One region of the Terrabacter sp. Soil811 genome, then DNA from elsewhere that is predicted to be linked to it. Evidence: predicted binding sites of a transcription regulator. Region 1 holds the regulator's gene; each other region holds the start of a gene.
The links. The regulator LexA, encoded in region 1, represses DNA repair genes until DNA is damaged. The targets are predictions, from matches to a motif close to TCGAACANNTGTTCGA.
Positions count from the first base shown of each region.

Region 2: the regulator LexA is predicted to act here: its motif matches at 2,307-2,322, upstream of ASH01_RS21225 (HNH endonuclease signature motif containing protein).
Region 3: the regulator LexA is predicted to act here: its motif matches at 4,279-4,294, upstream of ruvC (crossover junction endodeoxyribonuclease RuvC).

Region 1 is NZ_LMSX01000008.1:356,268-366,517, reverse strand. It holds gene ASH01_RS12220 (sensor histidine kinase) at 1-536, shown strand, start outside; gene ASH01_RS22510 (hypothetical protein) at 442-1,125, opposite strand; gene ASH01_RS12215 (alpha/beta hydrolase) at 1,122-2,864, opposite strand; gene ASH01_RS12210 (hypothetical protein) at 2,900-3,205, opposite strand; gene ASH01_RS12205 (LysM peptidoglycan-binding domain-containing protein) at 3,473-3,886, opposite strand; gene lexA (transcriptional repressor LexA) at 4,115-4,840, shown strand; gene ASH01_RS12195 (hypothetical protein) at 4,950-5,885, shown strand; gene ASH01_RS12190 (phosphotransferase) at 5,889-6,932, opposite strand; gene ASH01_RS12185 (Sir2 family NAD-dependent protein deacetylase) at 6,916-7,878, opposite strand; gene ASH01_RS12180 (LysR family transcriptional regulator) at 7,963-8,910, shown strand; gene ASH01_RS12175 (peroxidase-related enzyme) at 8,977-9,558, shown strand; gene ASH01_RS12170 (gamma-glutamyltransferase) at 9,555-10,250, shown strand, end outside.
Region 2 is NZ_LMSX01000013.1:34,736-44,985, forward strand. It holds gene ASH01_RS21220 (acyl-CoA thioesterase) at 1-399, opposite strand, end outside; gene ASH01_RS21225 (HNH endonuclease signature motif containing protein) at 526-2,304, opposite strand; gene ASH01_RS21230 (hypothetical protein) at 2,532-5,609, shown strand; gene ASH01_RS21235 (class I SAM-dependent RNA methyltransferase) at 5,733-7,007, opposite strand; gene ASH01_RS21240 (APC family permease) at 7,004-8,965, opposite strand; gene ASH01_RS21245 (potassium channel family protein) at 9,171-9,833, shown strand; gene ASH01_RS21250 (potassium channel family protein) at 9,857-10,250, shown strand, end outside.
Region 3 is NZ_LMSX01000008.1:978,353-988,602, forward strand. It holds gene secD (protein translocase subunit SecD) at 1-1,239, opposite strand, end outside; gene yajC (preprotein translocase subunit YajC) at 1,247-1,609, opposite strand; gene ruvB (Holliday junction branch migration DNA helicase RuvB) at 1,855-2,991, opposite strand; gene ruvA (Holliday junction branch migration protein RuvA) at 2,988-3,590, opposite strand; gene ruvC (crossover junction endodeoxyribonuclease RuvC) at 3,587-4,243, opposite strand; gene ASH01_RS14960 (YebC/PmpR family DNA-binding transcriptional regulator) at 4,390-5,151, opposite strand; gene pdxT (pyridoxal 5'-phosphate synthase glutaminase subunit PdxT) at 5,148-5,843, opposite strand; gene kynU (kynureninase) at 6,028-7,281, shown strand; gene ASH01_RS14975 (DUF4037 domain-containing protein) at 7,312-8,331, opposite strand; gene pdxS (pyridoxal 5'-phosphate synthase lyase subunit PdxS) at 8,554-9,492, opposite strand; gene ASH01_RS14985 (hypothetical protein) at 9,594-10,145, opposite strand; gene ASH01_RS14990 (glycosyltransferase family 4 protein) at 10,142-10,250, opposite strand, start outside.

The DNA.
Region 1 (10,250 bases):
CCGGGATGATCGAGCAGATCCTCGCCCACGCCCGCGTCGGCGCCGAGCTGCACCGCAGCGACACCGACCTCGACGACGTGCTCTCCTCGGTGCTCGAGGACCTCGACCCGACGCTCACCGCACGGTCGGCGACCGTCACGACGGGGGCACTGCCGACCCTGCCCGCAGACGGGCAGCAGCTCTACTCGGTGCTGCTCAACCTCGTGTCCAACGCGGTGAAGTACGCCCGCCCCGGCGTCGCGCCCGTCGTGGAGATCTCGGCGGTGCGGATCGACGGCTCGTGGCGTCTCTCGGTGCGCGACAACGGGATCGGCATCTCGGCCGCCGACCGTGAGCGGGTCTTCGGCCTCTTCAACCGCGTCGAGACGTCCGTCGACGGCAGCGGCATCGGCCTGGCCACGGTCAAGCGCATCATCGAGGCTCACGGTGGGTCGATCGGGATCAGCTCGGTGGACGGTCCGGGTACGGACGTGTGGTTCGAGCTGCCGGCCGAGCTCCCCCGTCGGGACGAGCACGACGGTCCCGGCGGCGACTGACCGGACGTCGCGCCCGGGCGAGGACGACGAGCGCGACGAGAAACGCTGTCGGTGCCCTGACATCCATGAGGAGCACCTGCACGACCGTGGCGACGTAGGCCCCGAGGGCGGAACCGTCGTCGAGAGCGTCCCCGACGGAGAAGGCTCCTGAGCTCTCGGCGCTCACGAGCAGGGCGGCTCCGGCGAAGGTCGCCGCCTCGGCCAGAGCCGCGAAGGCGGCCCACCGCAACCGCGGCACGACGGACCCGGTCGTCCACGTCGGGCCTGTCGGGCGCGTCGGCAGGAGGGGGCCGCCCGTGTCGTCGACCTCCACGCCTGCGTCGACGAGCGGTTGCATCCCCGGCCGGGACAGCGCAACCGCCAGGACGACGCCGAAGCCGACGACGCCCAGCAGCGCAGTGGGCGACAACGCGTCCAGGGCACCGTCGCCGGCAGCCGTCCCGCCGTCGGTGATCCAGCCGACCGCGACGTAGGGCAGAGCCTGGAGCACCGCGAGCCACCCGCACGCCCACGCGACGAGGCGGTCGCGTCGGGCGGACCCGGCCATCCCGTTGAACAAGCGGGTCGGGTCGTCGTCGAACGAGGTCACGGGACGAGCCTCGGCCAGCGCAGGGGGTCGGTCCCGAGGCTCGGTCCGGTCGTCGTGCACGCCCTCTCGTCGATGCCCTGGAAGACCCGCAGGTCGGGACGACCGGCCGCCACGGCGACGAGGTTGCGCGCGCTGTCGGTGCCGGCCCGGAGGTAGTCGGAGTGACCGGCGGAGGTGCGACGGACGTCGACGAAGTCGGATCGTGGGTGGAGCCAGTGGTTGCAGCCGGTCCCGGTCTGCTTGAGGGCGAAGGTCGAGAGCCGGCTCGCGCCCACGACGTCCGCCGGCGCCGTGCCGTGCACCATCCAGCCGTAGGCGAACACATCGTCCCCGACCGCGCCGAGGACGTTGAGGGAGCCGGGTTTGAGGGCGGTGTGCGCCACGTCCGAGAACGGCAGGCCGGGCGCACCGAAGACGGCGACGTCGTCGATCGCACTCGTGCGAAGCGAGGCCTGGCCGGCGAGAGTGCCGCCGTAGGAGTGGGCCCAGACCGTCTGGTGGGCCGGACGGTCACGGGAGGCCTCGACACCGGTCACGAAGTCGGCCAGCGCGCCGGCGTTGTCGCGGGCCAGCTTGCCGTTGAGGACGTTCCGGTCGACCGACGTGATGATCTCGTGGACCTGCGGCGCGTCGTAGCCCATCCACGTCACGAGTGCGACGTCCTCACCCTGCGCCACCGCCTTGGCCTCCGAACGCATCCGCACGAAGGTGTCGTCGTAGCGCCGGAGATCGGCCCCGACCATGGTCGACAGGCCGCCGACGAACGTGACGACGTGCTCGGCCCGGTCGACGTCGCCGATCGCGACGGCCGCCTTGACGTCGGGTCCGTTCGCGTCGACGAGGAGCAGACGCCGGGGTCCACCGTCGCGACGCCCGAGCACGTCGCGCACCGCCTGCAGGGCCGCCACGTGCTCGGCCGAACGGGTGCGTTCGGCGGCATTGCTCGCAGACGCCGCCCGCTGCGCCTCCCGCTCGCGGGTCCAGGCAGCCTGCTCCGCTCGGCCGAGCAGGACGAGGTTGGCCTCGTGGCGAGCTGCGGCCGGCACCCCGTCGCGACGACCCACCCAGTCCGGCCGCTCACGGATGGCGCGGCGTCGCTCCTCGTCGGTCAGGGACCGCCACCAGGCGGCCGAGGCGAACACCTGACGGCCGACCCCGGCACTCGTCGAAGGTCCCGCCGGCGGAGGTGGCAGCTGCGGGACCAGCTGCGCGGCAGTCCCCGGAGACGCCGTCGCGCCACGGGCAGCGGTCAGCAGCCCTCGCCACAGCTCGTCGTCGGTCTGGCTCGCGGCCTGTCGGGCCCGCGCCAGACAGGCGTGCACCTCGACCCTCAACAGCTCGTCGAGCCGTGCCCGGTGCGCCTCGCCGGCAAGGTCTCCGAGCGACGCCCGCACGGGAAGGAAGAGCCGACCCTCGCCGTCGACCCAGGCGCCCTCGTCGGCGGCCCGACGGTCGGCGCGACCGACGAGCTCGAGCGCCGACTGCAGACGTGCCGCGGCGTGCCCGACCGCGTGACCGGTCACCGCGATGCTCCCCGCGAGCCGTCCGAGGCCGGCGACGACGAGGCCGTAGCGGTCGGCGGCCGCCGAGGAGGCCGCGCCCGACCAGCGCGGCGCGGCGGAGCGACGCCACAGCACGAGCTCCGCGAGTCCGAGGACCCGGAGGCGATGCTCCTCGAGGCGCCGGCCCACCTCGAGCAGGGACTGCGGTCGGCAGGCCCGGACGTCGGCGACGGTCATGGTCAGCGGAGCACCGGCACCCGCCACACCAGGTCTCATGGGGTGCCGCCGGACGACGACGACCGCAGGGCCTGCCGGGACGCCTGCTCGACGGCGTCGTAGGTGTCGGCGGCCGTGGCGAGGCAGCGGCCCAGCTCGCGCAGCTCCCAGCGGGTCCCGGCCAGCCGCGCCTCCCACGCCGCAGCGACCTGGCCGAGCCCGCCGGCGACACGACCACCGGGGATCGCCCCACCGAGTGGCCGCAGCTCGTCGCCGATCCTCAGCCGCTGCACCCGCGCGAGCACCTCGCCGACCGAGGCGGCGTCGTCGCGCAGCGCGTCGGTGTCCACGTCGTAGCGCATCCCCTGCTCCCTTCCGAGGACAGCCACGCTAGGCAAGGCGTCCGAGGACTCGAGCCCGTCATCCACAGGGGTCGGGAACGGCAGGTGCGGGCACAGCAGGACGCCGCACCCCCGTCAGGGGTGCGGCGTCCGGGGCAGGAACGGCGGGGTCGAAGCGCCGCTACCGCCAGCCGCTGAAGGTGGAGCCAACGCGGCGGATCGGAAGGGCCGGGACGGGCGCAGCCGGACACACGGCATACGTCCCCGGCCGGCCCAGGAGGCCCCGGGTCAGCGACCCGGGACGACGAGCTGCTGGCCGGCGTGGATCGAGGTGGTGCTGAGCGCGTTGGCGATCTGCAGCTCGACGACACCCTCGGCCGCGGTCAGCTCAGGCAGCTCGCGGGCGGCGATGCCCGACAGGGTCTGGCCGGACCGGACCGTGATCGTGCGCGGCTCGCCCGTGGCCGACGCGAGCTGACCGGCGAGTCCGACGCCGAGGAGGGAGACGACGCCCGCGACGAGGAGCGTCACGACGAGGCGACCGAAACGCGTCAGGCGCATCGGCGGCCTCGCGGCACGCACCGCACGAGCGGCCTCCGGCCCGGTGGGGACGAGGACGAGACGGGGCCGACCGGTCGGCTGCGACCGCGCGGGCTCCTCGGTGTGCGGCTGACGAACGGCCTCGAGGACGATGGCGCTCATGGTGACCTCCCCTTGCTCCTGATCTGGCGAACACGTGTTCGATAGAACGTCTGTACGAGTTGTAGCACGTATGTTCGATGAAGTCGAGACACGCATCGAACAGGTGTTTGGCAACTGTGTTCGAACTGCGTAGTCTTTCCTCACACCACAGACCTCACCAGCCACCACTGACACTGGCCGCACACCCAGCGTCACGACGCGGACTGACGAGCCGACGAAGGGGACACCATGGGCGTGACCGAGCTTCCCGATCGCGAGACCGGCGACGGTCTCACCGTCCGCCAGCGGCGGGTGCTCGAGGTCATCCGCAACTCCGTCGACCGGCGCGGCTACCCGCCGAGCATGCGCGAGATCGGCGACGCCGTCGGCCTCGCCAGCCCGTCGAGCGTCTCCCACCAGCTCAATGCCCTGGTCGCCAAGGGCTACCTGCGCCGCGACCCCAACCGGCCGCGGGCCCTCGAGGTCGTCTCGCCCGATGCGAAGGCCGAGGAGCTCGGCTACCGCGGCGGTGACCCGACCGCGCCGCGTCCGCGGGGCGACCACTACGACACCGAGACCGACTCGGGCGACGCCCGCCCCGAGGCGTCCTACGTCCCGGTGCTCGGCCAGATCGCGGCGGGCGTGCCGATCACGGCCGAGGAGGTCGTCGAGGACGTCTTCCCGCTGCCGCGGCAGCTCGTCGGCGAGGGTGACCTCTTCCTGCTCAAGGTCAACGGCGACTCGATGGTCGAGGCCGCGATCTGCGACGGTGACTGGGTCGTCGTGCGCCAGCAGCAGCACGCCGAGAACGGCGACGTCGTGGCCGCGATGCTCGACAACGAGGCGACGGTCAAGACGTTCAAGCGCACCGACGGGCACGTGTGGCTCATGCCGCACAACCCCGACTTCTCGCCCATCGACGGCGACCACGCGACGATCCTCGGCAAGGTCACGGCGGTCCTGCGCCGGCTCTGACGTCGCCCCGCTCCCCCACCCGACGACGTATGCCGTCGGCGCCCTCCGCGCCGGCGGCATCGTCGCGTCCGGGAGGCGTATCGGACGCGACGGCGCGAGACTCTGACTCGTGAGTCCTGCGAAGGAGACCGCCACGGCACCCGGCCGCACCCGCGACGTCGTCTTCACCTACCGCTACCTGCGCGGCGCGATGATCGCCCTGCTCCTCATGCTGCTCCTCTCGGTCGGCTACCAGTGGTGGTGGGAGACCGACCACTCGTGCTGGCTCGGCTCGATCAGCGCGTACTACTACACGCCGGCGCGGACCGTCTTCGTCGGCTCGCTGTGCGCGCTCGGGGCCAGCCTCATCGCCTACAAGGGGCACTCGCCCGAGGAGGACGTGCTGCTCAACTTCTCGGGCTTCATGGCCTTCGTCGTCGCCATGGTCCCGACGGTGCCGGACGGGCGGTGCGGGCCGAACGCGTACACCCAGACCCCGGCCGAGATCGCCGCGGCCGTGCGCAACAACATCTGGTCCCTCGTCGTCGTCGCCGTCCTCGCGGCCCTCGTGGCCGCCTGGCTCAGGCGCGGCGCGATGACGCGCGACCCGTCCGACCGGCCCACGGTGCGCTCGGCGGTCGTCTCGGCCGTCTGCGGTCTGGTGCTGCTCGCGGAGCTCACCCTCTTCCTCGTGCTGCGCGACCGGTTCATCGCACTGAGCCACGGCATAGCCGCGGGCACCATGGTGGCCGGGGTGATCGCCGTCATGGGCTTCAGCGCGCTGCGCGCCGAGGAGCGCCACCAGGGCACCGCCGGTGGCACCGGCGCGAGCGGAACGGTCTACAAGCGCATCTACATCGCGATCGCGGTCGCCCTGGCCGTCGCCCTGGGAGCGACGGTGCTGGCGGCCCTGACGGTGCGCGGCTTCGACCACCTGATCCTCATCGCCGAGGTCATCATCATCGTGCTCTTCGCCGCCTACTGGGGCGTGCAGACCAAGGAGCTGTGGGACCTGCGCGAGGCCGATGGCGCCGAGGCGCGTTCGGCTCGATCGGTGGCCGAATAGCCTTCAGGACAGCGGCGGCTCGTCACCGAGAGCGCCGAGCCACCACGTGCCGGCGTCGCCGTGCTCGACCGCCTCCTCCGGCGTCAGGGTCGCGGTGACCCGGAGCCACGACTCGGCGCGCCCGAGCCGCCCGAGCCGCAGCGCGGACGGCAGGGCCGAGCGCAGTGCAGCGACCGGGACGACGTCGCCCCAGACCTCGAGCGCGGCGTCCGCCACCCGCCTCAGCCGACGGTCGTCCGGGGTGGCGCCGAAGCGGTGGAGCAGCACGTTGAGCGGGACGAAGAGCGCGGACAGCGGGTGCGCGAGCACGGCATCACCGAAGTCGAAGAAGCGCATCCCGTGCGCCGTCGCGAAGACGTTGCTGGCGTGGAGGTCGTTGTGCACGAGGCTCTCCCGCAGGCCGAGACCCCCCACGTCGTCGGCCCACGCCGTGACCGCCGGCAGCAGCGCACGCAACCGGTGCGCGACGTCGTCGGCCATGCGGCGCGGGTCGTCCGGGGCCAGGGCCGTCAGGGACGCGACCCTCGCCTCGACGTAGGCCGCCGACTCGGCCGGAGGCAGGGCCGTGATGCCCGCGCCGAGGAGGTCCGCCTCGTGGCCGACGAGCTCGCGCTGGAGGTGCATCGCCTCGGCGGCGACCCGGCACCAGGCGTCGACGTCGTCGTCCGCGACCGTCAGAGAAAAGACCGGCCCCTGGTCGGGCACGAGGTGCAGGCCACGCTCGACGTCGGCCGCGGCGACCGGGACGACCCGGTGCGGCGACAGGCGGTCGAGCACGACGAGCAGGGCCGCTTCGAACGACTGGTGCGGGCAGTTCTGCTTGGCCCAGTAGGTGGCGCCGTCGGATGTGACACCGCGCCACACCGTCGACCAGGGGCGTTGGTGCACCGCGTCGAGCGACACGAGGTCGGTGCCGAGACCGCCCAGGACTCCACCGACCCACTCGCGCAGCTCGGCCTCGAACGCGCCGGACGTCCAGCGGACCGACGGGCCGTCACCGGACTCCGGGAGGGCGGCATACCAAGGCAGTTCAGTGCCCGAGGGCATCGCGCAGCTCCGTCAGCGTCGGGCCGAGAGGTGCGTGGAGGCGCAGCGTCGCCTCGGCGTCGCCGCGCGTCGCCGACCGCGTGACGATCGCGACGGGCACGTCGCGCTGGTGCGCGCGACGGACGAAGCGGTAGCCACTCATGACCGACAGCGACGACCCGAGCACGAGGACGGCGCCGGCACTCTCAACGAGGGAGAAGCACTGCTCGACGACGGCCTTGGGCACCGACTCGCCGAAGAAGACGACGTCGGGCTTGACGGTGTCGTGGCCGCAGACGAGGCAGCGCGGGGCGTGGAAGGACTCGACGAGTGCGTCGGCGAGCACGATGTCACCGTCGGGCCGCACCTGCTCACCCCACTGCGAGCCCACCACGTGCGCCGCCTCCTCGAAGCGGTCCATGAAGCCGGGGTTGGCCTCGGTCATCCTCTCGTGCAGGCCGATTCGCGAGGTGTACTCGCCGCACGTGAGACAGACGGCGCGGTCGAGGGACCCGTGCAGCTCGATGACGTCCGTCGCGCCCGAGACCTGGTGCAGGCCGTCGACGTTCTGGGTGATGATCGGCCCGACGTAGCCCGCACGTTGCAGGTCGGTGACGACGCGGTGCCCCTCGTTGGGCGCGGCGGCGTTGAAGCGCTGCCAGCCGATGTAGCTGCGAGCCCAGTAGCGCCGACGGGCCTCGCTCGACCCCGCGAACTCCCCGTACGTCATCGGCTCGACCCGACGGGTCCCGTCGGGCCCGCGGTAGTCGGGGATGCCCGACTCGGTCGAGAGCCCCGCACCCGAGAGCACGACGACGCCGCCGCCACTGACGAGGTCGACGAGGTCGTCGAAGGTGCCGAGGTCGTGCGTCTGGAGCGGCAGGGTGCGCGAGGTGGAGAGCCGGGTCGTCGCCGGGGTGACCGCGGCGGCCGTCGACTGCGGTGGTATGCCGTTCGGCTGCTGCACCCGGCAAGCCTACGTGCCGCTCCGGGACCATGCTCGACCGACTGGATACAGCAGGATTCCATAATCATCGGTTATGATGAGGACATGATCGATGCTGCCGGCCTGCGGGTCATGAAAGCCATTGCCGACGAGGGAAGCTTCACGAGCGCTGCCAACGCGCTGGGCTTCACCCAACCGGCCATCTCGCAGATGGTCCGCCGACTCGAGCAGCGCACCGGGACCGTTCTCGTCGAGCGCTACGGGCGCCAGGTCCGCCTCACCGAGGCCGGTCAGGTGCTCGCCCGCCACGCCGTCGGTGTCCTCGCCGCCCTAGACGCGGCCGAGGAGGAGATCACCGCGATCGCCGGCCTGCGCGCCGGACGGGTCCGCCTCCAGGCCTTCCCCAGCTCGTCGGCCACGCTCGTGCCCCGGACGCTCGCCATCCTCAAGGCCCGCCACCCCGACATCACCGTCACCTTCACCGAGGCCGAGCCGCCCGAGTCGCTCGCGGCCCTGCGCAACGGCGACTGCGACGTCGCGGTCGCCTTCGCCTACGAGGGTGGCGACCTCGGTGAGCTCGAGGAGGACCTCTCGCTCCTCGTGACCCGCCGGCTCATGGACGACGAGGTGCGTCTTGTCGTCCCCGGCACGCACCCGCACGCGGGCGACGCGGCCGCCTCGCTCGCCGACTTCTCGGGCGAGGAGTGGATCGCCGGCTGCCCCCGCTGTCGGGGCCACCTCCTGTCGCTCGCCGACACCGCCGGCTTCCGGCCCAACGTGGCGTTCGAGACCGAGGACTACGTCGCCCAGCTCGGGCTCGTCACGGCCGGGCTGGGCGTGGCCCTCGTGCCGGACCTCATCCTCAACGCCGCCAAGCACGACGACGTCGCGACCCTGCCGCTCTCCCCTGCGTCGCGCCGCCAGATCCTCGCCGTGACGACTCCCGACCTGCAGCGCGTGCCTGCCGTCGCCGCTGCCCTCGACGCACTGTGCGAGGCGGCCGGCGCCGACCCGAAGGCCTCCACCGCCGAGCTCGTCGGCGCCAAGACCTGACGGCTGGGTCGCCGCGTGAGGGCGCGCCACGGGCGCTCGGCCCCCACGCGGCATACGGTGGGCCTCATGGGTGACCGCGAGCGCATCTCGTACCTGGCCGTGCCCGAGCGCGACGACGTCCCGGAGGGCGTGAGCCGCCTCTGGGACAAGGCACAGGAGACCGTCGGCTTCGTGCCCAACGTCTTCCGCGCTCAGGCGGTCAACGGCGAACAGTTCCTCGCGTGGTGGGGCTACTTCAACCTCCTCGTCAACAAGGAGGGGCACCTGAGCAACGCCGACCGCGAGCTGCTGGCCGTCGTCGTCAGCAGCGTCAACCGGTGCACGTACTGCGAGGTGAGCCACGGCGCAGCCCTCCGGGAACACACCGGAGACCCCGTGACCGCCGACCTCGTCGCCTCGAACTGGCGGCAGGCAGGGCTTGCCCGCCGTGAGTACGCGATGGCCTCCTACGCCGAGAAGCTGACCCTCCATCCCGCCGAGGTCACCGAGGCCGACCTCGCCCCACTGCGAGCCGTGGGACTCGACGACCACCAGGTGGTCGAGCTCGTCCAGGTCGTCGGGATGTTCAACCTCACCAACCGGGTGTCGACGGCGCTGGGGTTCGTGCCGAACTCGGAGTACCACTCGAGCGGCAGAGCGACCTCATGAGCCGGGTGGCGCTCGCCGCTCCGGGTCCGGCGGCCCTGCAGGCCGGGCTCGAGGTGGCAGCCGAGGGCGGAAACGCCGTCGATGCGGCAATCGCCGCGTCCCTGGCGGCCATGAGCACCGAGCCCGGGGTCGTCAGCCTGATGGGTGGCGCCTTCGTCAACGTGTGGCTCGCCGGCGACGACCCCGTCGTCATCGACGGCAACGTCGAGATGCCCGGCCGGGGACTGGACCGGTCGGCCTTCGGCCACGGCGTTCGGCAGGTCCCCACCGACTACGGCGGCGGGGTGACGATCGGTGCGGGGCACGCTGCGGTCGCGAACTCCGGTGCCGTGCAGGCACTCTCAGCCGCCAGGGACCGCTTCGGGAAGGTGCCGTGGCGGCGGCTCGTGGAGCCGTCGGCCCGCACCTGTCGCGACGGGTACCTGGTCGGCGCAGCCGCCGCCCTCTACCTCGGCATCGTCCGCGACACGCTCTTCGGCCACGACCCCGAGGCCCACGCCCTCGTGACAGGAGCCGACGGCGGACCGCTCGAGCCGGGCGAGACCTCCCTCAACGTCGACCTCGCCGACATCTTGGACCTCCTTGCGGCACAAGGAGCCTCGCTCTTCACGACCGGCGCCGTCGGGCGCGTTCTCGTCGAGGACATGGCCGCGAACGGTGGGTTGATCACGATGGCCGACCTCACGGCATAC
Region 2 (10,250 bases), on a different contig from region 1:
ACCCGTCAGGGCGTCCCGGAAATGGGGATCGAGCTCGGCCTTCGCGCCGGCCTCGGTGTCGAACCAGACGTAGGTGATGACGCACGTGGCCGTGAGGAGAGGGTGCTCGCCCCGGCGCCAGATCTCGTGTCGAAGGGTGAACGACGACGTGCCGATCCGGTCGACGACCACGCGGATGTCGGCATGGTCGAGCGGCTTGAGGCTCGCGGTCCAGTCGATCTCCGCGTGCCGGACGAGGGCGAGCCGGTGCTCGTCGGCGAAGCGGTAGGGCCCGTAGCCGAGGCGGTCGAGGAAGGCCATCTTCGCGTCCTCGCACCACGTCAGGTAGTGGGAGTTGAAGACGACGCCGGCGAGATCGATCTCGGAGAACTTCACGGCCACGGGATAGCTGAACGACATGACCCCCATCCTTTCGTGACGTGCGCACCCCTTCGTCGCCAGGTCCGCAGACGGCCAGCTGGGAGACACAAAATGGACGCTGCGAGCCTTCGCGACCGTCGAGATCCTAGGGGCCACGAGTCCACCTCAGGCAGCGTCGAGCCTGACGTCTGCTGGGTGCGTCACATAGGAGCGTCCGGTCGGCGAGCTCCACGTGCATGTGCCGTCGGCTTCCGACGTCAGCGTCCAGCCGGCGTGGTGCTTGAAACCGTGGTGGGTCCGGCACAGGCAGACGAGGTTGTCCTCGGTGGTCGGGCCGTCGGGGAAGCGCACGACATGATCGAGGTCGCACCGGCGCGCGGCGACACCGCACCCCGGGAACCGACACGTGCGGTCGCGGTCCCGAACGCGTTGTGCCAGAGCAGCGTTGGGCCGGTAGATCGCGGGGTCGCGGGCGACCGTGACGCCGGTCAACGCGTCGGCCCGGGTCACGCGCAGCACGACGTCAGGGTCGGACAGCACCTCTGCCAGCACGTCCGAGAGCATCCAGCCGAACCGCGGATGCCGGACGCCGAGCCGCGGTCGTCGCCATCGTCTGCCAACACGTTGATCGGGGCTCGTCGTCACCTTGGCTGACCTGGTGTCGGCCACCGCAAGCGCTGAATCGTGCGCGTGCCACGCCCCGACAGCGGACAGGTCCTCGTTGAAGCCGACGCGCGACCCGGGCTCGCACCCGAACAGCTCGGACCCGAAGAGCTCGGACCCGATCGCATGCTCCGGCGTGAGCCGGGGACCGGTGATGTACGCCAGATCGCCGGCGCCGGCATCGGCATCTGGGGCTGCATCGGCGTCAGCGCGAGCACCGGCCTCGGCATCCGGGGCTGCGTCGGCGTCGTCGAACGCGTTGGGGGCAGATGGCTGGGCCTGCCGACCAGACGGGCCGCCCGGCCACACGTCCACCGGCACGGCGGAGGGAACGGCCCCGGCGTCGTATGGACCTCGGAGGGCAACGCTCCACTGGTCGTCCGTCGAGGGAACGGTGAAGGTGGGCACGACCAGCTCGACGGTGGTGGACACCTGGGCGCTCCCGAGCAGCAGGTCGAGGAAGGCGTCCGCCCGCGCCTGGTCGATCGACCGGGCCGGGTCGGCACGCACGTACTCGTGGGCCAGCTCATCGACGGCGCCCCAGGCCTGCATCGAGTCCCCCGCCGGCAGCGACGCCTTCCACCACGTCGTGCCCGGGTCGAGTCCCGGCTCCACCCGCACGAAGCGGTCACGCAGACCGTGCTCCGCCCGACGATGAACGGCGTCCGGGTCGATCGCCATGGCGGCACGCTCGCACTGGCGTCGCAGCCGGGCGGGCGTCAGCGACTCCACCCCGGTCTCCATCACGACGGCATCGAAGGCCGGGCGAGCATCAACCGCGACAAGTCCCGCTCGGTCCGCCACGACGCCCGTCTGCCGTTGGGTGAGCCGCCCGCCGAGTGCGGCTGCCAAGGTGCGTGGGAGGTCCTCGACGAGGCAGAGCGCGTCGGCGACCCGCGACTCGGCGCCGCGCGGCGTCGAGCACAGGACGGGCGCGACGCTGGAGGCCACGATCTTCACCGACGAGGGCCGCCACTCCGAGCCGTCACCCCATTCACCGTCCAGATCGGCGAAGTCGAGCTCCTCGCGTCGAACGCAGGCCGCGAGCGCGAGGTCCTGAACGGCGCCGAGGACGTTCATCGCGCGCTGCGCGACAGCAAGGACCGCCTCGGCGCTCGCCGTGTCGAGACTGCGCAGGCGCTCTGGCACCACACGTGCCACGACTGCCGCCTGGGCCACCGGTGGCAGCGCGTCGAAGACGTCAGCGGGGATCTGTGTCAGGAACGACAGCACGCCACCCGCAGCGACCTCGCTGCTCTCGCCGGCGCTCCCCATCTCCATGTTCGAACACTAGTACGATCCACCGACAGTGCCCTCTGCCCGGACTGACCACCCACGTGAGGGTGAGTGCGCGGTCCCGACCGGTCAGGCTGATGTGCCGCCTATAGTGTCCACGCGCGGCCAGGGGGCTGCCGCCGGCCGGCCCGCTGCCGCTTGACTCACCGGAGACAGCGTTGGGTGCACGGATGCGGGGCCCGTTGGCCTGCCTCATGGCGTTGGTGGTCAGTGTGGCCACCCTGTTCACGACGACGGCGATCGCCTCGGCAGCCCCGGCGCTTCCCGAGCCCCCGTGGGGACTGAGCTCGTCGGTCGGCGTCGATGGTGTGATGCTGAACTGGTACCGAGGCTCCACCCAGACGGGCGGCGTGCCGACGACGTACGTCGTCCACCGGCGCGGCCCCGGCTATGACGCCGACTGGGTGGTGCCCACGGCCACGACGTCGACCATGTGGAGCTACGCCGACCGCAGTGCCCCCGTCGACGTCGAGGTCACCTACATGGTCACGGCCCGCAACTCGGCCGGGGACAGCGCCGAGTCAGCTCCGGTCACTGCTCGGGTCCCCGTGTGGGCGGGACCGTATGACCCGAACCGCGTGTCTCTGACACTGGTGTGGGACGAGGCCGCCGGCGGCGACGACACACAGCGCTCGACGGTGGTGGCGACCGCCTCGAGCACGCCGGCCCTGACACAGGGCTGGGACAACGGCATCTCGTTCTCCGCGGGATCCTGGCGTAAGGCACTGGTGCTCCCTGCTGACGTCGCCGATGGCACGTACACCGTCGGGGACGCGGAGGGCATGCTGAAGATGCGGGCCATGTCCGGTGACTTCTGCGGGAGCGGCGCGGGAGGCGCGGCGCCTGGCGGAACCGCGACGGTGTCGCGGGCGGCGCGTTCCGTGGACGGCCTCTACGCCTCCATCAGCGTGGATGCGAGTCTCGACTGCGGAAACGGACACCGGCTGCGCGCTGAGCTGCGCTGGCACACGCCGGAAGCCACCCACGCGCTGGCCACTTCTGCACTGACCGTGGTGACGGCCGCCCCGGGCGACTCGACCACGACACCGGTGACGGTCACGAACACCGGCACTGAGCCCCTGTCGCTGGGCGCAGCTCGGATCGTGGACTCGGCGATGTCCACGTCAGCCCCGCTGACCGTGTCCGGCTCCACCTGCGAGGGCCTGACCCTTTCGTCTGGATCTGAGTGCACGGTCACCGTCAGCTATGCGGCGGGACCCGCGGCTTCGGTGGAGGGCAACGGCGTCCTTGTCATGTCGAGCGACGTCGGCGAGTGGGAGCTGGGGACGGTCGTGGGCCAGCAGCCATCCACCTACTCAGGACCCCAGGCGGTGGCCGGATCGGCATCGCCCGGGCGGCTGGACCTCTCCTGGACGGCCCCGACGACGCTGAGCCAGAGTCTGATCAGGGGATGGCGCATCGAGGACCTCGGAAGCGGCACCCCTCTGGCCCTGCAGACGGTGCCGGGCGGCACCACCGGTCGCACCACGATCTCCTCGCTCGTGACCGGAGCCCACGCGCTACGCGTCGTGCTGCTCACCACGGACGGGCGTCAGGTGGCGTCCGAGCCGGTCCCGCTGACGGTGGCGTCGCGGTGGCTCCTCGTCACGACGGCGAACGGGATTCGCGCCTACGACGCTGATGGCGGCGTCACCAACGGCGGCATGCTGGGCAGTGGGCGGAGTTCAACGGACGGTGTCGCCGTCTCGCCCACCCGAGACAGGATCGTCGTTTCCGAGGGCCCGTACGCCGGCTCCGTCAGGGTGCTGGGATCGTCCGGTGACGGCGTCAGGATCCTGACGTCCGACTCGCTCGTCGCCGACCGCGACCCGGATGTGAGCCCAGACGGCTCCACGGTGGTGCTGCTCAGGCCGGGCTACTCCGGCAGCCAGAACCGTGCAGCCTCACTCGTCACTGTCCCCGTCACCGGTGGTCCAGCCACGGTCGTGCCCGCCTCCGCGGGTCTGTCCAGACCTGCGTGGACCCCGGACGGTGCGGCCTTGGTCGCCACGACAGACTCCGAGGCGGGACTGGTGCGGGTCAACCCTGTGTCGGGATCCCGGACTCCGATCCCCGGAACGGCCGGGGCAGCGGCACTGGCCGTCTCGCGCTCCGGGCGCGTGGCGTACGCCCTCACCGGCTGGGGCGGCTCGGGCGAAATCCGCGTCACCACGCTCAGCGGGGGCGCGTCCACCCTCGTCGGGACCCACGCCGGCGCCACGGACCTCTCGTGGGACCCCACAGGGCAGTTTCTTGCCGTGACCGGAGCACCCTACGGCGACCCGCCCACCACCCGGCTGTTCGACCTGCGCTCGGCGACCCCGAAACTCGCCCGGCAGCTTCCGGGCGGCTCGTCCGTGTCGTGGCTGGTCCCTACCTCGGCCGCTCCGTCGGCCTCCCTCGCGGCCCCCGCCTGGACGACGTCGACCGCGAACCTGACCGTCGGCGCCACCGACCCTGACGACGCCCCGGGTGGCCTGCGGCGCGAGTGCCAGCTCGACGGAGCCGCCTGGGCTCCGTGCTCGCCGGTGTGGTCACTGGCTGCACTGCGGACGGGGCAGCACTCGAGCGCAGTCCGCGTGACGGACCCGAGCGGTCAGCAGTCCGCGATCGCGCGAACGACCTGGTCCGTCGACGTCACCGTGCCCACCGTCGCTCTCGGCGCCCTGCCGTCGGTGCTGACGACCACGGCACTCAAGCTGGCCTGGACGGCCAGCGACTCCGGCGGCTCTGGCCTCGGCTCAGTGGAGATCCGCTACCGCGCGGCGCCCTGGAACGCAGGCTTCGCCGCGTTGACCTACCCGACAGCGTGGCGTGCAGTGCACGGCACGAACGTGTCGACGACACTGACAGCCGGGAAGCAGTACTGCTTCAGCGCCCGGGCCCGCGACTCTGCCGGCAACCTCAGCGCATGGAGCGGCGAACGGTGCACATCGGTCGTGCTCGACGACCGTGCCCTGGCCGCCTCGGCGGGGTGGACCCGCGGCGCAGGCAGCGCCTACGCGTACGGCACCGTCTCCCGTGCGACCAGCACCGGGGTGTCGCTGACCCGCACCTCGGTGCAGGCGCGCCGCGTCGCGATCGTGGTGACGACCTGTCCCACCTGCGGAGCGGTCGACGTCTACCACGCCGGAGTCAGGCTGGGACGCGTCAGTCTCTACAGTGCTACGACTGTGTACCGCCAGATCCGCTGGCTGCCCCTTCAGACGGTCACCCGCACCGGCTCCGTCGTCATCCGCACGACGTCCACGAAGGCGTCCGGTGTCGACGGCCTCGCCGTCATGCACTGACGCAGGACCCGCCCAGACCCGCCGCGCGTGCCGCGCGTGCCGCCGAGATCCTCCTCGCCCGGTGCTCGCCCCGCGGCGCGGACGTGACCACCCCCGGGCTGAGGTGCTGCGCGTTGGAAGAGCTCAGGCGCTCGTCGACCCATCTTGCGGCTCGAGCACGGCGATGCACTCGACGTGGTGGGTCATCGGGAAGGCGTCCCAGGCCTCGAGCGAGACGAGGCCGTAGCCGTGGGTCACAGCCGCCTTGACGTCGCGGGCCAGGGCTGCGGGGTCGCACGCGACGTAGACGACGCGTCGGGGCCCCATCCCGGCCACCAGGGCCATGACGTCCTTGCCGGCACCCGTCCGGGGCGGGTCGAGCACCACGAGGTCTGCCGTGACGCCCTGTCCGACGAGCGACCGCAGCTCACGGTCGACACGGTTGGCGCGCCACTCGACGTTCTCGAGGTGCTCGGTGTTGGACTCGCCGTTCTCGACCGCTCGGCGATCACCCTCGACGCCGAGGACGAATCCGTCCGGCGCGACGAGCTCACCGAGCCGCATCGTGAAGAGACCCGAGCCCGCGAAGAGGTCGAGGACGCGGTCCCCCGGCTCCGCCCCGAGCAGCGTCGACACGCGTGACAGGAACGTCGTGGCCGCGCCCGGGTGCACCTGCCAGAAGCCCCGGGCCGAGACGACGTACTCGCCCTCCCAGTCCCCGTCGCGGGCCAGCTCGCCGACGAGGCCTCCGCCGCCACCACTCCCACCCTCGGGCGCAGGCAGCGGCACGAGCACCGGCTCGTCGGGGTGCACGGCATCGATGACGTCGACCGACTCGACGTCCGGCCACTCGGTGTCGAGCACGCCGGAGTCGATGACCGCCCGCGTGGCGATGAGGCAGTCCTCGACGGGAACGATGTCGCTCGACCGGTGTCCGCGCAGACCCGCTCGGCCGGCACCGTCGACGGCGAACTCGACCCGGGTGCGCCAGCGCAGCCCTTCCTCGTCGCCCGGCACCGGCTGGACGACGACATCGACGTCGAGGCCGGCAACGCGCGCGAACTGTTCCCGCACGACGGCACCCTTGAGCGCCCGCTGGGTGTCGAGGGACGCGTGCTGGAAGTCGCAGCCACCACAGAGGCCCGGGGCGGCATACGGGCACGGTGCGGTCACACGACCAGGCGCGGCCTCGAGCACCTCGACGGCGTCGGCGCGCACGAAGCTGTCACCGACGCGGCCCTCGGTGACGCGTGCGACGACGCGCTCACCGGGCAGCGTGTGGCGCACGAAGACGACCTGACCCTCGTGACGGGCCACGCAGTGGCCGCCGTGGGCGACGGGTCCGACCTCGACGGTCCACTCCCTCCCGACGAGAGACTCGCCACCGGCGGCCCGCTCGCGGTTCTGGCGACCGCTCACAGCGCTCCACCGCGCACCGAGCCGCTGATCGGGGGCTCGTCGATCCAGTCGCGCTCGGCGCCCTCGGAGGACTGCAGCTGCCACGGGACGCTGACGACCATGACACCTGGTGTGAAGAGCAGCCGGGCCTTGAGGCGCAACGCGCTCTGGTTGTGCAGCACCTGCTCCCACCACTTCCCGAGGACGTACTCCGGCAGGTAGACCGTGACGATGTCGCGCGGGTTGCCGCTGCGGATCGACCGGACGTAGTCGAGGATCGGCTTGGTGATCTGGCGGTACGGCGAGGACAGCACCTTGAGCGGCACCGGGATCTCGCGCTTGTCCCACTCGTCGAGCAGCGCCTGCGTCTCGTCGGGGTCGACGTCGACCGTCACGGCCTCGAGGTAGGACGGCCGGCTCGCCCGGGCGTAGGCCAGCGCGCGCATCGTCGGCTTGTGCACCTTGGAGATGCAGACGATCGCGTGCACGTGGCTCGGTAGCATCGGCCGCTCGACGTCCCAGTCGATGGCCAGCTCGTCGCGCACCCGGTTGTAGTGCTTCTTGATCCCGAGCATGAGGACGAAGAGGACGACCATCGCGAGGATGGCGTACTTCGCCCCGGCCTGGAACTTCGTCAGGAGCACGACGATGAGCACCGTCGCCGACATCGCCGCGCCGACGGCGTTGATGACGCGCGAGCGCTGCATCCGGGCCCGCTCCTTGGGGTTGCGCTCGAGCCTGAGGTGGCGCGTCCAGTGCCGGACCATGCCCACCTGCGAGGTGGTGAACGAGACGAACACCCCGACGATGTAGAGCTGGATGAGAGCCGTGACCTCGGCCTTGAAGACGATGACGAGGACGATGGCCGCACCGGCGAGGATGAGGATGCCGTTGCTGAAGGCCAGCCGGTCGCCGCGGGTGTGCATCTGCCGGGGCAGGTAGCCGTCGCGGGCGAGGATCGAGCCGAGCACCGGGAAGCCGTTGAACGCCGTGTTCGCCGCGAGGACGAGGATCAGGCCGGTGACGATCGAGACGAAGACGACACCGATCGGGAAGTTCGCGAACACCGACTCGGCGAGCTGGCCGATCGCGGTGTGCTGGATGTACGAGTCGCCGACAGGCTGCCCGTCGCGCAGCAGCTGGGCGCCCGGGTTGTCGGCGATCTTGACGCCGGTCCACTGGCTCAGCGCGATGATCGAGCCGAGCATGACGACCGACAGCGTGCCCATGAGCAGCAGGGTCGTCGCGGCGTTGGCGCTCTTGGGCTTCTTGAAGGCGGGCACACCGTTGCTGATCGCCTCGACGCCGGTCAGGGCCGCACACCCGGACGAGAAGGCGCGGAGCAGGAGGAACGCCGCGGCCAGACCGGTGAGACCCTGCCCCTCCTCGGGCTTCAGGGTCAGGCCGGCGCTCTCCGCCGGGGTCAGGGAGCCCGTGAAGTGCTGGATGAAGCCGTAGATGCCCATGCCGATGATGGCGAGCATGAAGGCGTAGACCGGCACGGCGAAGGCCTTGCCCGACTCGCGCACCCCGCGCAGGTTCATCGCCGTGAGGAAGGCGATGAGAGCCACCGCGACGATGACCTCGTGCCCGCGCACGAACCCGAGCACCGTGGCGGCGTTCTGCACACCCGACGAGATCGACACGGCGACGGTGAGGACGTAGTCGACGAGAAGGGCGCTGGCGACGGTGAGGCCGGCCCGTGGGCCGAGGTTGACGGTCGCGACCTCGTAGTCGCCGCCACCCGAGGGGTAGGCGTGCACGTTCTGGCGGTACGACGCCACCACGACGACCATGACGAGGACGACCGCGACGGTGACCTGCCAGCTGTGCGTTGCGACGAAGGCGCCGCCCGCCAGACCGAGCATGAGCAGGATCTCGTCGGGCGCGTAGGCCACGGACGAGAGGGCGTCGCTCGCGAAGATGGGCAGCGCGAGGCGCTTGGGCAGCAAGGTCTCCCCGAGCTTGTCGCTGCGCATCGCGCGACCGAGGAGGAGGCGCTTGAACAGCGAACCGGTACCGGGCACGACGCAACTGTATGACGGATCAGCTCCCCGCACTGACCCACTCGGGACGTCGTGGACACGACCCCGAGAACGTATGCCGTCCCGACCGTTTCGCTCCCCGGTCCAGCCCGCGCGGCCTGCAGACTGGGCGACGGCGTCACGGTGTAGCGTCGCGTCCGTGCACTTCGTCATCATGGGATGCGGCCGCGTCGGGTCGACCCTCGCCCGCACCCTGGGCCGCAACGGCCACGACGTCGCCATCATCGACGCGGACGCCTCCGCGTTCCGCCGGCTGGGCACCTCCTTCGAGGGCCAGACGGTCACGGGCATCGGTTTCGACCGCGACACCCTCATCGCCGCCGGCATCCGCGAGGCCTACGCGTTCGCGGCCGTCAGCAGCGGTGACAACTCCAACATCCTCGCCGCCCGCGTGGCGCGCGAGACGTTCGGCGTCGAGCACGTCGCCGCCCGCATCTACGACCCGCAGCGCGCCATGGTCTACCAGCGCCTCGGCATCCCGACCGTCGCGACGGTGCGCTGGACCGCCGACCAGATGATCCAGCGGCTGCTGCCGCAGGGCGCCGTGCCCGAGCTGACCGACCCGAGCGGCAAGATCGTCATCGCCGAGGTCCCCCTCGCCGAGGGTTGGGTCGGCCGGCACCTCACCGACCTCGAGGAGCAGACCGGCGCCCGCGTCGCCTACGTCACCCGGCTCGGCGAGGGCACGCTCCCCCGGCCCGACATGGTCGTCCAGCAGGGCGACCTCGTGCACCTCACCGTCCCGCGCGACGACCTCGCTCGCGTCGAGCGGCTCTGCGACCAGGCCCCGGCCGCCCACTGACCGGCACAGGAGAAAACAACCCCATGCGCGTCGTCATCGCCGGAGCCGGAAGCGTCGGCCGCTCCATCGCCCGTGAGCTGCTCGGCAACGGGCACCAGGTGCTGCTCATCGACAAGGACGCCGACGACGTCCAGGCCTCGCGCGTGCCCGAGGCGTCGTGGCTGCTGGCCGACGCCTGCGAGCTCGCCGCCCTCGAGGAGGCCCGGCTCGAGGAGTCCGACGTCTGCGTCGCCGCCACCGGTGACGACAAGGCCAACCTCGTGCTCTCGCTGCTCGCCAAGACCGAGTTCGGCGTCCCGCGCACCGTCGCGCGCGTCAACAACCCCAAGAACGAGTGGATGTTCGACGAGTCGTGGGGCGTCGACGTCGCGGTGTCGACCCCACGCCTGATGACGGCGCTCATCGAGGAGGCCGTGA
Region 3 (10,250 bases), 620 kb from region 1:
CGTGATGTTGTCCTGCGTCTGCAGGGCGAAGGAGATCGGGAGGGCACCGAACTTCAGCTGCTCGGCGAGCTGCTTGGCCGAGTCGATGGTGAACGAGCCCGTGATCGAGGCCCGACCGTCGGTGATGACGGCGCGGGCCTGCGGTGCCGTGATGACGGCCTTGTCGAGCACGACTGCGAACTGGTCGAGCGGCGGCTGGGACTGCAGGCCGTAGAGGCGCTTGGTCACGGCCGCGAACTTGGCCTTGCCGGCGTCCTTGAAGGACAGTGCGACCTCGACGATGGAGGTCGGCTGGCCGTTCGGGCCGGGCTGGTAGCCGCTCGTGGCGTCGGCGATCTCGCTGCCGTCGATCTCGCTCGGGCCGAGGACGTACTTGGTGACACGGTCCTCGCCGCACGTGGCGATGGGCTGGGCCGGGTCGTCCTGGATCTTGTCGACCGCCCCGGGAGCCGAGCAGTCGAGCGCGGTGTACTCCTTGGCGACCTTCGTCGCAGCTGCGTCGGCCTTGGCCTTGTCCCAGCCGAGCCCGACGAGGCCGGTGCTCACCTGCGTCTTGATGGCGGCCTCGGTCTGCGCGGCCGTCGGCGCGGGGGCCTCGGTGGCGGCAGGTGCCGGCGTCGTCGCCGTGCCCGACGGCGTGGCCGACGGCGTCGGGGTCACCGGGGTCGTGGCGGCGCGCAGCGCGTCGGGGACGACGCCGTTCTGGGCGGTCGCGGACGTCGAGGGCGTCGCAGTGCCCGTGGCCTTCGGCGTGCCCGTGCCGGTCGCGGTGCCGGAAGGCGTCGCCGTGCCGGTGGACGTCCCGGTCGGCGTGCCGCTCGGGTTGGCCTGGCTGGCGTTGGGGTCGAGCGCCTGCACGTAGACGGCGCGGAAGCGCAGCTGAGAGGGCTTCTTCAGCGCGTCGAGCTGCTCGGCCGTCGGCTGGCCGGGGATCGCCACGACGATGCTGCGGCCGCCCTGCGTCGTGATCTCGGCCTCGGAGACGCCGTTGGCGTCGATGCGCTGGCGGATGATGTCGACCGCGCGGTTGACCTGGCCCTCGCTGATGGTCTCGGTGCCGTTGAGCTGGGGCTGGAGCACGAGCTCCGTGCCGCCCTCGAGGTCGAGCCCGAGGCGAGGGTTCATCGACCCGTCGGCCCACTTCGTCAGGCCGGCGGCGAGACCGCCGAGGGCGAGGATGATGACGACGAGCGCCAGGAGGCTCCGTCTCGCCGACTTCTTGGTGGAGCTGCGTGCCACGAAACCCTCACTGACCGTTCTGGTGGGAACCCGGGTTCGCACCCGGCGCGTCGTCGACGGGGGCGTCGTGGGCGGGCGAACCAGCGGCTGCCGCGTCGGCGGCAGCCACGTCGGCCTGCTTCATCGCCAGGGCTCGCCGGTCGAACCGGACGGTCGTGCCCTCGGCGATCTCGAGCCACGCGCTGCTGTCGTCGAGGTGCTTGATCGTGCCGTAGATGCCCGACGAGGTGACGACCGAGTCTCCGACCTCGAGCGACGAGCTGAAGTTGCGCATCTGCTTCATCCGCTTGTTCTGGGAAAAGAACAGCCAGCCCAGCAGCAGCAGGGGCAGGGCGAAAATCAGCAACGAGAGGGCCCCGTTGTTGTTCATGTCAGCTCAGTCCTTCGTGTCTTCGTCCGGTCAGCGCGCAGGCGCGCCAGGACCCGTTGATCGGGTCGGCTGTCGCGTCAACGACCGGGAGCACCGGATGGTGCCGCGGCAGCGGCGATGGTGCCCGCAGGAGTCTACGTGCGCCGGTGCCGTTTGTCAGACCAAGACGGAACGGTCCCGCAGCGTGCGCGGGTCACGTTTTGGTCGCGCTCGGTGCGGGACGCGCGACCACGCCGGGCCCGGCCTCAGGCGTCGAATCGCGCGCCGCCGGCCTCGTCGATGGGCAGGGTGGCGGTCCAGAGGGCCTGCGAGTCGTGCGGTGGGGTCAGGCCCAGGTGCTCCCAGGCGAGGCTCGAGGCGGCCCGGCCACGGGGGGTGCGGACCATGAAGCCCTCGCGCACGAGGTAGGGCTCGGCGACCGTCTCGACGGTGTCGGGCTCCTCGCCCACGGCGACGGCGAGGGTCGAAAGGCCTACGGGCCCGCCGTTGAAGCGGCGGCAGAGCGCCTCCAGCACGGCTCGGTCGAGGCGGTCCAGGCCGCGCTGGTCGACGTCGAACAGCTCGAGCGCCTGACGCGACGCGGAGTGGGTGACGCGGTCCTCGCCGTGCACCTGGGCCCAGTCGCGGACCCGGCGCAGCAGGCGGTTGGCGATGCGCGGCGTGCCACGCGACCGCAGGGCGATCTCGCGGATGCCGTCCTCGTCGGCGTCGAGGCCGAGCAGGCGTGCCGAACGGTGCAGGATCGTCACGAGGTCGGCCGCGGCGTAGTAGTCGAGGTGACCCGTGAAGCCGAAGCGGTCGCGCAGCGGCGCGGGCAGCAGCCCGGCACGCGTCGTCGCACCGACGACGGTGAAGGGCGGCAGCTCGAGCGGGATGGCCGTCGCGCCGGGACCCTTGCCGATGATGACGTCGACCCGGAAGTCCTCCATCGCGAGGTAGAGCATCTCCTCGGCCGAGCGCGACATCCGGTGGATCTCGTCGAGGAAGAGCACCTCCCCCTCGGCGAGCGACGAGAGCACCGACGCGAGGTCGCCGGCGTGCTGGATCGCGGGCCCGGACGTGATGCGGATCGGCTGCTCGAGCTCGCCGGCGACGATCATCGCCAGGGTGGTCTTGCCGAGGCCGGGCGGGCCGGAGAGCAGCACGTGGTCGGGCGGCGTGCCACGACGCTTGGCGGCCTTGAGGACGAGCCCCAGCTGGTCGCGGACCCGGGTCTGTCCGGGGAAGTCGTCGAGTCGCTTGGGACGCAGCGCGGCCTCGACCTGTCGCTCGTCGGTGTCGCCGGCCGCGTCGACGATGCGCGCCGTCGCGTCGAAGGAGCCGTCGTCCCAGACGTCCGGCTCGGCCCCGGTGTCGAGCTCCCAGGAGCGGTCGACGCTCATCGGCCGAGCTCCTGCAGGGCGGCCCGCAACAGTGCCGACACCCCGGCGCCGTCGGCCGCGAGGGGAGCGATCTTGTCGAGCGCGTCGTCGGCCTGGCGCACGGTCCACCCGAGTCCGACGAGCGCCTCCCGGACCTGCTCGCGCCACGCCTCGCCGGCGTCGAGGTGGACGTGGTCGCTCTGGCCGGCCGAGCCCGGCAGGGCGCCGAGCTTGTCCTTGAGCTCGAGGACCATCCGCTCAGCGCCCTTCTTGCCGATGCCCGGGACCTTGGTCAGCGCGACGAGGTCGCCCGTGCCCAGCGCGACCCGGACGGCGTCGGGCGAGTGGACCGCGAGCACGGCCAGCGCGAGGCGGGGCCCGACCCCCGAGACGGTCTGGACGGTCTCGAAGACGTGCTTCTCGTCGTCGGTGGCGAAGCCGTAGAGCGTCAGCGAGTCCTCGCGCACGACGAGACTGGTGGCGAGCTCGGTGGGCTGGCCCAGGCGCACGGACGTCGCCGTGGCCGGAGTGGTGTGGACGAGCATGCCGACACCGCCGACGCCGACCACGACCGAGTCGAGGCCGACCTTGAGGACGGTGCCGGAGAGCGAGGCGATCATCGGGGCTGGGCTCCAGGGTGGGGTCGGGCGGTCTGGCCGGTGCGGGTGGGCTGGGTGGTCGCGGCGCGCAGCCGCTGCAGCGGTGGGGCGGCTCCCGGTGGGACCCGGCGGGGTATGCCGCTCCCCCGGTTGCCCGTGCGCGCGAGCACCTCGAGCCGCGCTTCCTCGAGCCGGCTCTGCGTGCCTCCGCGCCACACGTGGCAGATCGCGAGGGCGAGCGCGTCGGCGGCGTCGGCGGGCTTGGGCGGGGTGTCGAGCCCGAGGAGCCGGGTCACCATCGTCGTCACCTGCGCCTTGTCGGCGCGTCCGCTGCCGCTGACCGCGGCCTTGACCTCGGTGGGTGTGTGGAGGGTGACGGGCAGGCCGAGCCGCTCGGCCATGATCATGACGATCCCGGTCACCTGAGCGGTGCCCATCACGGTGGAGACGTTGGTGTCGGCGAAGACGCGCTCGATGGCCACGGCCTCGGGACGGTGCCGCGCGAACCACTGCCGCATCTCGTCCTCGACGGCGACGAGGCGCTTCGGGGTCGGGTCGCCGGACGGGGTGCGGATGACCCCGACCTCGACGAGCGACAGCTTGCGCCCCGGGACTCCGTCGACCACGCCGACGCCGCAGCGGGTGAGCCCGGGGTCGACCGCGAGGACGCGCACGGCATACCTCCCTGGGGCGTGGGGCTCTGGACGATCCGAACAGGTGTTCGGGACAACGCTAACGGGCCTCCCCCGAAAGGACGGGAGGCACGCCGGTCTCGGCGTGCCTCCTCGTCGAACCTCGGGCGCACGAGCCCTCGGCGCGGTCAGTCCTCGTCGTCGTCGAGCTGCGCGAGGACGTCGTCGGGGATGTCGCCGTTGGCGAAGACGTTCTGCACGTCGTCGCTGTCCTCGAGGGCCTCGATGACGCGGATCATCTTCTTGGCGCCGTCGAGGTCGAGCGGGACCTGGAGGTTCGGGACGAACGACGCCTCGGCCGACTCGTAGTCGATGCCGGCATCCTGGATCGCCTTGCGGACCGCGACGAAGTCGGTGGCCTCGGAGATGATCTCCCACGTGTCACCGTTGTCGTTGACCTCCTCGGCACCCGCCTCGAGCACCACTTCGAGGATGTCGTCCTCGGAGCCGGCGTCCTTGAGGACGGTCACGACACCCTTGCGGTTGAAGACGTAGGACACCGAGCCCGGGTCGGCGAGCTGGCCGCCGTTGCGGGTCAGCGCGGTGCGCACCTCGGCGGCAGCCCGGTTGCGGTTGTCGGTGAGGCACTCGATGAGCACGGCGACACCGTTGGGGGCATAGCCCTCGTACATGATCGTCTGCCAGTCGGCCGCGCCCGCCTCGGCACCCGAGGCGCGCTTGACGGCGCGGTCGATGTTGTCGTTGGGCACCGACGTCTTCTTGGCCTTCTGGATGGCGTCGTAGAGCGTCGGGTTGCCGGTGGGGTCGGCGCCACCCTGACGGGCCGCGACCTCGATGTTCTTGATGAGCTTGGCGAAGAGCTTGCCGCGCTTGGCGTCCTTGGCCGCCTTCTGGTGCTTCGTGGTGGCCCATTTGGAGTGGCCGCTCATGCAGTGTCCTCGCGTTCCGGTGACTGGCGTGCACCCGACTGCTGGAGTCGGTGCTCTCTGACGATCGAGACGAACTCGGCGTGGATCCGGCGGTCTGCCCCCACCTCGGGGTGGAAGGACGTGGCCATGAGGTTGCCCTGCCGGACCGCGACGATCCTACCGGCGGCCGGGCCCTCGCTGACGCGGGCGAGGACCTCGACGCCCGGACCGGCCTGCTCGACCCATGGGGCGCGGATGAAGACGGCGTGCACCGTGCCGGTCGTCGAGGGGTCGCCCCAGGCGTAGTCGAGGTCCTGCTCGAAGGAGTCGACCTGACGGCCGAAGGCGTTGCGCCGCACCGTGATGTCGAGACCCCCGAGCGTCTGCTGGTCGGGACGCGCGTCGGCGATGCGGTCGGCGAGCATGATCATCCCGGCGCACGAGCCGTAGGCGGGCATGCCCTCGGCGATGCGCCGCAGCAGGGGCTCCCGCAGGTCGAAGGCGCGGACGAGCTTGTCCATGACCGTCGACTCGCCGCCGGGGATGACGAGGCCGTCGATGGCCTCGACCTCGGCGGGACGCCGGACCGTGACGCCCTGCGCGCCGAGCGCGGTGAGGGCCGCGAGGTGCTCGCGGACGTCGCCCTGGACGGCGAGGACGCCGATGCGCGGCACGCCGACGCCTTCGGCGCGACGGTCGGCGCCAGGGTCCACGGCGGGGTCCGCGGCGGGGTCGGCGGTCGTGCCGGGGAACGTGCTGATGGTGCTCACCGGGTCAGCGTAGAGCGCTCGTCGTGACGGACGCGCCACGGGTCGGGCTGCGAGAACCGTCTCGGATGCCAGACGTCCGCGGAGGCGGCCCTGACATCGGCACGATGCCACCGGATACGTTGCGGCCATGACGACGGTGCACACCCACGACGACCTGACCGCCCGCGCCGAGCAGGCCGATGCCGCCTCCCCGCTCCGGGGCACCCGCGACCTGTTCACCCTCCCCGACGACGTCATCTACCTCGACGGCAACTCGCTCGGCGCCCTGCCGAGCGCGGTTCCGGCCGTCATCGACGACGTCATGCACCGCCAGTGGGGCGAGCGCTTGATCCGATCGTGGAACGAGGCCGACTGGTGGGGCGCGCAGACCCGCGTCGGCGACCTCGTCGGCCGTCTCGTCGGTGCTGCTCCCGGGCAGGTGGTCGTGACCGACTCGACGTCGGTCAACCTCTTCAAGGCGGTCATCGGCGCCGGACGGCTGCGGCCCGGCCGCCGCGTCGTCATCACCGACCCCGACTCCTTCCCCACCGACCTCTACATGACCGAGTCCGCGGCCGAGCTGGCCGGCCTCGAGGTGCGCCGGGTCCACCCGCGCGACGCCGTGGCCGCCATCGCCGAGATCGGTGACGCCCTCGCGCTCGCCTCCTACTCGAGCGTCGACTACCGCACGGGCGAGCTCTGGGACCTGCGCGCGATGACCGAGGCCGCCCACGCCGTCGGCGCCCTCGCCTGCTGGGACCTCTGCCACTCGGCCGGCGTGATCGCGGTCGAGCTCGACGAGGGCGGCGCCGACCTCGCGGTCGGGTGCGGCTACAAGTACCTCAACGGCGGCCCCGGCGCCCCCGCCTTCCTCTACGTCGCGACCCGCCACCAGGACGACTTCGACCAGCCCCTCACCGGCTGGCAGGGACACGCCCACCCCTTCGAGATGCGTCCGGACTACGAGCCCGCGCCCGGCATCACCCGGGCCAGGGTCGGGACCCCGCCCCTGCTCTCGGTGCTCGCCCTCGAGGCCGCGCTCACGGCCTACGACGGCCTCTCTCCCGCCGACGTGCGCGCGGCGTCGCTCTCCGTGACCGGCACCTTCATCGACGCCCTCGACGCGCTCGGGATCGACCTCCCGCTGGCGACGCCGCGCGAGCCGGAGCGCCGCGGGTCCCAGGTGTCCCTGCGCCACCCCCAGGCGTTCGCCGTCGTGCAGGCCCTCATCGCCCGTGGTGTCATCGGGGACTTCCGCGAGCCCGACATCATCCGGCTCGGCTTCGCGCCGCTCTACGTCACCCACGTGGACGCGGTGCAGGCCGCGGTCCACGTCGAGGAGGTCCTCGACGGGCGCGAGTTCGAGCGTCCCGAGTTCGCCGAGCGCGGCGCCGTCACCTGACGCACCGCCGGGTCAATGGTGCTGCGCCCGTCATCGCGTGGGCCGGCGTCGACGGGCGTCCGTCAGCACGTCGATGTTGTCGCTCCACTGCTCGGCGGAGCCCACTCCTCGGGGCAGTGCCCGCACGGCCGGGTCGGTGACGCTGGCCTCGAGGACCTCGACCACCGCGCCACGCACGCCGCGGTAGGGCCGGTCCCAGAACGGCTCGACGGGGTCGGCGACGGTGGGCAGCCCGACCTCGCCCTGGGCCACGGCCAGCACCCGCAGCGCCTCGATGAGACCGTCCTCCCGCTGCCGCCAGTCGGGCGATGCCACCGCCCGTTCGAGCGGCTCGAGGGCGACCGCGGACCGGGGCAGCCGGGCGAAGCTCGTGCCGAGCCACTTGGCGTAGGGCGGCCAGCGCCGCTCGAGCAGGTGGCCCAGGTGCATCGCGATCCCGGCCAGCCGCGCCGCGACGACACGCGAGCCGAGGTCGTCGCCGCGCTCCCCCGTCCGGCCGACGAAGGGCAGCTCCTGCCCGAGCCGGACCCAGTCGGTCGCGACGACGTGGCGCCAGACGTCGTCGGGACACCACGCGAGGCGCTGGCGTATGCCGGCCAGCTCGCCCACGTCGTCGACGAAGACCGCTCCGCCGGTGACCTCGAGGACGGCCTGGCCCGTCAGGGAGAGCCAGTCGGCCACCGTCAGGTCGCGGGTGGGGTCGACGCCGAGGCGCGAGACGGCGAGGTCGCGGGCCGTCTCGACCTGCACCCGATGGCGCACAGCCGGGTCCCACGTCGTCGCGAACCGGGTGGGGTGGCCGGCGAACGACGCAGGCAGCTGCTCGGCGAGGTGGTCGTCGACGGCCATGACGACGTCGTCCGGGACGAGGAGGTTGAGCCTCAGGCCCCAGTCGTGGTCGCGCGACATCGCGTCGTCGAGCCCGAGGACGTCGGACCCGCTCCCGAGACGCGCTGCGGCACAAGGCATCCCGGGCCAGTGGTCACGCACGAGGGGCTCGACGACCCGCTCGAAGTAGGTCCGCGACAGGTCCGCTCCGGTGGCGCTCACGCACCCGATCGTGCCAGCCCCGAGCCCCGCAACACACCGTGCAGGTCACAACCCAACGGGATCCGACGCCGGTGGGTTGTGACCTTCTCGGTGTGTTCGGGTCTGCGCGACGCGGGTCAGGGTGGCCCGCGGTGCCGGACCGACCGGGCCCAGGACGGCGTATGCCGCCGCGCCCGGTGGGGCACGGCGGCATACGTCAGCGTGGAGCTGGGAGTGCGGAGGTCACCAACCGCGCTCGGAGAGACGGTGCGGCTGGGGGATCTCGTCGACGTTGATGCCGACCATGGCCTCGCCGAGGCCACGCGAGACCTTGGCGATGACGTCGGGGTCGTCGTGGAAGGTCGTCGCCTTGACGATGGCCTCGGCGCGCTGGGCCGGGTTGCCGGACTTGAAGATGCCCGAGCCGACGAAGACACCCTCGGCGCCGAGCTGCATCATCATCGCGGCGTCGGCAGGCGTCGCGATGCCACCGGCCGTGAAGAGCACGACGGGGAGCTTGCCGGCCTCGGCGACCTCCTTGACGAGCTCGTAGGGAGCCTGGAGCTCCTTCGCCGCGACGTAGAGCTCGTCGGGGCTCATCGAGTGCAGGCGGTTGAGCTCGGCGCGCAGGGTGCGCATGTGCGTCGTCGCGTTGGAGACGTCACCGGTGCCGGCCTCACCCTTGGAGCGGATCATCGCCGCGCCCTCGGTGATGCGGCGCAGCGCCTCGCCGAGGTTGGTCGCACCACAGACGAAGGGCACGGTGAACTGCCACTTGTCGATGTGGTTGGCGTAGTCGGCCGGGGTCAGCACCTCGGACTCGTCGATGTAGTCGACGCCGAGGCTCTGGAGCACCTGCGCCTCGACGAAGTGGCCGATGCGGGCCTTGGCCATGACGGGGATCGAGACGGCCTCGATGATGCCGTCGATCATGTCGGGGTCGCTCATGCGCGACACGCCGCCCTGGGCGCGGATGTCGGCGGGGACCCGCTCGAGGGCCATGACGGCGACGGCGCCGGCGTCCTCGGCGATCTTGGCCTGCTCGGCCGTGACGACGTCCATGATGACGCCGCCCTTGAGCATCTCGGCCATGCCGCGCTTCACGCGCGTCGTGCCGGTGTGGCTCGTGCCGCTCTGCTGGTCAGCCGCGGGCGTGCTGCCCGAGGTCGGGGTGGTGCTCACGATGTCCTGCTTTCCCGTGATCTGGGTTCGGTGTGCCTCAAAGCGTAGGCCCCCGCGAGAGGTGCGGACGACGCGGTCCGCGGTCCTGCGCGTGGGGCCGGTCACACGAGGGCGAGGTGCTCCGGCGAGTCGTCGTTGAACTCGATGGTGTGCGGCATCGGGGTGTAGCCCGCGAGGTGGAACATGCGGATGGTCCACTTGCGCCGCACCCGGCGGACGTCGGTGACGGCGTCGTTGTGGAAGCGCCGCGCCAGCTGCACGCGCGTGCAGGCCGAGGAGAGCCGGGCGAGCACGTCCTGCCCCAGGGCCGTCGAACGCAGCGTGCTGACGGCCTGCGGGGTGAGGGCGAGCTCGAGGGCCTCGGTGAGGTCGTTCTCGGCGAGCTCGCGGGCGTCGCCGTGCTCCGACGGTGCCTCGAGGGACTCCGCCGCGGCGTTGGCCAGGATGAGCGCGGTCGCACCGTCGAGGAGCCCGCTGTTGGCCAGCTCGACGGCCGCCTCGGCCCGGCGGACCAGCCGGGCGTCGAGGGCGGCGAGGGTGCCGCTGAGGCGGACGTGGAGCCGGTCGAGGCGGGCCGCCGTGTAGGAGAGGTACCAGGCGATGACGACGAGGACGAAGAGGATCGCGAAGACCCACGAGAGGACCTCGCTCACCGCGCACCCCCGCGCAGGAAGCGGTTCCAGCGTCCCTGCGGCTCGAGGTGCGCGGCCGCGACGCCCTCGATGACGGTCTCGTAGACGGCGAGGATCTCGTCGGCG